Regions from separate parts of the Brenneria populi genome, predicted to be linked through region 2. Evidence: predicted binding sites of a transcription regulator. Region 2 holds the regulator's gene; the other holds the start of a gene.
The links. Region 2 encodes LexA, which represses DNA repair genes until DNA is damaged. Its sites were predicted from a motif close to TNCTGTATGTACATACAGNA; they were not measured.

Region 1 (2,464 bases), on a different contig from region 2:
CGCGGATTCCGGCACCTCAAACGCATACAGCGGCGGGTTGAGCGTCGACGCGTCATCAATCTGTTGACGAACGGCGGGCTGCGCGGACTCGGTCGGCTCATGCCGAACCTCGGCCGCCGGCATCGCTTTCGCCTCCTGCGCCGGTGAAGCGGCCGACGACGGGCTTAGACTCTCCGGCTCGTCAGCGCCGGCGTCGCTCAGCGACTCGTTCACCGAAGGCGCGGAAAACAGAACATCATCCTCCTCGCCGCCCGCGGATTGCGCCGTTTCAGGCTGATGCTCCTGGTACGCCGGCTGTTTCGCATCGTCCGCTATCCGGGCGTCGCGCTCGCCGTCGTTACGCGAACGGTTAGACATAAACGTCAGGCAGCCCAATACCGCCGCGCCGATTTTCTCCGCAATCGTCAGCCACGACCAGCCGGTAAACAGCGTCAGCCCCGCCGCCCAGACGCACAGCAAAATCAGCGTCGCCCCCATATTATTAAAGCGGGGCGTCATCGCGCTGCCCAGCAGGCTTCCCAGCACGCCGCCGGAGGCAAAGTAGTAGAGGTCGTCAATATTCAACGCGGCCAGCCCGCAGGAGGTCAGAATCAACGCCAGCGTGCCGATGAGGCGTAAAGAAAAGGTGAAATAGTCAACCGAGTTCTGGTTGTCGCGCTGCCGGAAGGCCGACCAGCACAGGCACAGCATAATCGGCGGAATGGCGTAGGCCAGAACGCCGAAAATAAAAAACAGGGTGTCCGCCAGCCAGGCGCCCGCCACGCCGCCGAAATTGTGAATAGGCTCATGCCACGCGGTTTGGGACCAGCTGGGATCGGACGGGCTGAAACTGAGCAGCGCGACGCCGATATAAACGGCAAACAGCGCCACCACGATCAAAATCGCTTCAAGTAAACGGCGGGTAGCGCTGAGTTTCCTCAGGGTAATGACTTTATCTTCTGTATATTCCTGGCTCAAGCGTCTCTCCAGGGGCCTGTAAAAGGTTTATACCCTTCTATCCTTCAAGCTGCACTGCGTCGGCTTCGCCAACTCGCCCCGCTCGCTTATGCAAGCGCCGAGGGATTCACGCGATCGCCGTCTTGACGCAGCTCGAAATCTATTGGGCGTATGACAAAGCGCCAGGAAAACCCGGCGCTGAAACTGTATAAATTCACAGGAGTGTAGCTGAATTTATCGGGTTTTGCACCCATGCGTTATCGGGTCTTAATGACCAGACGGTTGCTTTGCTTAACTTCCTCCATCACCACATAGGTACGGGTATCGTTTACGCCAGGCAGCCGGAGCAGCGTTTCACCCAGTAGCTTACGGTACGCGGACATATCCGGCACGCGGGTTTTCAGCAGGTAATCGAAGTCGCCGGAAACCAGATGGCACTCCTGAATTTCTTCAAGCTTTTGCACCGCTGAATTAAATTGTTCAAATACGTCGGGCGCGCCGCGGTTCAAGGTTATTTCAACGAAAACCAGCAGCGACGCGTCCAGATAATGCGGATTCAGCAGCGCGGTATAGCCGTTAATGAAGCCCTGTCGCTCCAGGCGGCGCACACGTTCCAGACAGGGCGTCGGCGATAGGCCGACCCGTTTGGAAAGTTCGACATTGGAAATACGCCCGTCTTTTTGTAATTCGTTCAGGATGTTGCGATCGATACGATCGAGATCTTTTCCTGGCCGCTTTTTAGTATCTACCATTATTATTGTCTCTCTTCACTCTTCCCTGCTCCTGCTACACTCCGACCAACTTCAATGTATCAGAGCCACCCTTAAAGAAGACCCGCTGTCTATTTTGTACATCAACGGTTATTGCTCGTCGCTATCCGTCATCGCCATGCGCTATTGGCAAAATATCAAGCCAGGCAAAAGCGATTTATCCGTGGTGCAATGACCAGCCAGACAGGCAACGAATAAAAGGCCGAGCATTCAACTATTCACATACAAAAAATTTTCTCTTACCTAGATGTTTTCGCAAAAGCGCAGCGGATTGTCAAAGTAAAACAACTAAAATCAGAAGAAAGCACCAAATTAAATAGGGCGGTTCGCCGCTCTGAATCGCCTTCAGCCGTTTTGCTTATGAATATGGTCGATCTATCAGCAAGTTATTGCCGTCATCGCCGCCAGCGATTAAACAAATAGCTAACAACTTCGCCACACGCTTTTTTTACCCGGTTAATTTCCTTACAATCCCCTCATTGTCCGCCATCGTGAAATGAGGAACTCATGGCTAGCGTTAAACACCACAAGTTATTGATTCTGGGGTCAGGCCCGGCGGGTTATACCGCCGCGATTTATGCCGCCCGCGCTAATTTAAATCCGGCACTCATTACCGGGATGGAAAAAGGCGGTCAGCTGACCACCACCACCGAAGTCGAGAACTGGCCGGGCGACGCGGATGATCTGACCGGACCTCTGCTGATGGAGCGTATGCAGGCCCACGCGGAGAAATTCAATACCGAAATCATCTTCGACTA
Region 2 (2,464 bases):
GAGAAGTGCATGCGCGCCACGCGGGCCAGCTTGTGCGCGATGGTCTTATCCGTGCCGTGCTCGGTCGCCATGTAGCGTAATGACACCGGGCTGGAAAAACGGACGAAGCTGTCTCGGCCCAGCCACAATACGGCAAAAAATTTCTCAATGCCGTTTAGCAGGCGCAGATGCGGCGTCTCCTGATTCTGCTGTCCCTCACGGCCGGGGGAGCGGCCGAACATGACGGAAACCGGCACCATCTGTACGTCGAGATCGGGATTGCTCTGATGCAGATCCAGATAGTCGTGAAACAGCTTTATCGATTCCTCTTTGGGAACGTAATAGCGGAAAACGCGCGGACCATCGTTAATGAAAACGTGGCTGGGCAACTGTGTTCCGCCGATGTCGGCCGGACGGAGAGGATCGGGAAGACCCAGCGTCTGACATTTCGCCCTGAGCGTCAGTAAATCCGCCTGAGAATTGTAAGGCAGCACATAGAGGATCGGGCGCGAGGGATCCAACCCCAATTCAGCCACGGGATCCAGGGGAATGACCTTACTTTTCACTAACAATTTTAGTGGGAAATTCAGTAGTTTATAGTAAATTTTACGCCAACCTGACATAACAACTAGAAGCCTCTTGTTAGCAATGCGTCGCAAGGATACCAGAAACTGCGCTGGAGATCTGTTGTGATAAGACAACGGTTAGGCGTTAAAATGTCGCCGAATGCGAATAAATAATGGAGGGCGGATGAATAAGGCAACGGGGATAACCCGGATAATCAAAGCGACCGGCTATTCCCTGCAGGGATTGAAACAGGCATGGCGGCACGAAGCGGCATTTCGCCAGGAAACGGTGCTGGCCATCGTCGGGGCGATCGTCGCCTGTCTGCTGTCCGTAACCCTGGTTGAAAAACTGCTGCTTATCGGATCCGTTGTGTCGATTATGCTGTTTGAACTGGTCAATAGCGCGATCGAGGCGGTCGTCGATCGCATTGGCACTGAACGCCACGAGTTATCAGGCCGGGCGAAGGATATCGGTTCGGCCGCAGTGTTTATCGCCATCCTCCTGGCCGTCGTCGTCTGGGGCAGCATTCTTTGGCGGCACTTTGCGTGAAAGCTTGCGGAAAGTAATAAAAAACCGAGGTTTACTCACATCCCGGTTCCCAATTGGCGATTAGCTGTATATACTCACAGCAAAACTGTATAAACAACCAGGGGGGCGGAATGAAAGCATTAACGGCCAGACAGCAGCAGGTTTATGACCTGATCCGCGATCATCTTGCACAGACCGGCATGCCGCCGACGCGCGCGGAAATCGCCCAACAGTTGGGATTCCGCTCGCCGAATGCCGCAGAAGAGCATTTAAAGGCGCTGGCGCGTAAAGGCGTTATCGAAATTGTCTCCGGCGCATCGCGCGGCATCCGCCTGCTGATGGAGGAAGAGGCCGGCATTCCGCTGATTGGCCGTGTCGCCGCGGGTGAGCCGCTGTTAGCTCAGCAGCATATTGAATGCCACTATCAGGTCGATCCCTCGATGTTTAAGCCCAGCGCCGATTTTCTATTGCGCGTCAGCGGAATGTCGATGAAAGACATCGGCATTATGGACGGCGATTTACTGGCGGTGCATAAAACGCAGGATGTCCATAACGGGCAGGTCGTCGTGGCGCGCATCGAAGATGAAGTCACGGTTAAACGTTTGAAGAAGCAGGGCAATACCGTTCATCTTCTGGCTGAAAATGAGGAGTTCGCGCCGATCGTCGTCGATCTGCGGCAACAGAGTTTCTCCATCGAAGGATTGGCGGTCGGCGTTATTCGTAACAGCGACTGGAGCTGATTCCGGCGTTTGCAACCCTCCCCCCATCTCAAACGCTATTTTTTATTTGACGCCTTTTCGCCTCGCCTCTGAGGCGAGGCTGTTTATTGCCGCCATCCCCCAAGCCGCCGGCGCTTATGCAATTGAAGTACGGCGGCGGTAAATTAATCGTAGCGGCGCTTGAGACGGCATGATAAATAGGAGATGGAGAGCGTTATCTTGTAGCTAAGAGTGCGGCAAGTTCGCCTCTCATCTGGCTATCTTTTACTGACTGTTGCCGATAGTGCGGAAATTTATTGTGCATAGGGCGATATCGCTAGGCATAAGGAGCAAGTCAGTAGAGACTATACTTAACAGGCGGTAGGAGGCGAACCGTACCACCGGCGGCGCGAAGCGCGACGGCATAAGCCGGCTAATAACATAATGGCTTCGCGGCGATAATCCGAAAGCGATTAACCGGTGGTGTGATGTAGCAACCTTAAGCCAGCCGAATAGCCGGTTGATAAAAGAAGTAAAGGTATGGGAAAGAAAAAATAAGCGCGACTGCTAACCGGTAACGCCGACACGCGCAAATATGAATAAATGGATCCTGTGTCGAGGTGTTGACCATTTCAGCGTATTTGCGGCTGCGGCGGAATGCAGGTCTGGAAAAGAGATAGCTCTTGCTGACT

Region 1: a site for LexA is predicted at 1,139-1,158, ahead of VSX58_RS04300 (DNA translocase FtsK 4TM domain-containing protein). Genes of this name have one in related genera too.

What each region holds. Positions count from the first base shown of each region.
Region 1 is NZ_JAYWTM010000001.1:954,594-957,057, forward strand. Features, by position in the region: gene VSX58_RS04300 (DNA translocase FtsK 4TM domain-containing protein) at 1-957, opposite strand, end outside; gene lrp (leucine-responsive transcriptional regulator Lrp) at 1,194-1,688, opposite strand; gene trxB (thioredoxin-disulfide reductase) at 2,214-2,464, shown strand, end outside.
Region 2 is NZ_JAYWTM010000006.1:336,406-338,869, forward strand. Features, by position in the region: gene plsB (glycerol-3-phosphate 1-O-acyltransferase PlsB) at 1-602, opposite strand, end outside; gene VSX58_RS09020 (diacylglycerol kinase) at 730-1,095, shown strand; gene lexA (transcriptional repressor LexA) at 1,206-1,814, shown strand.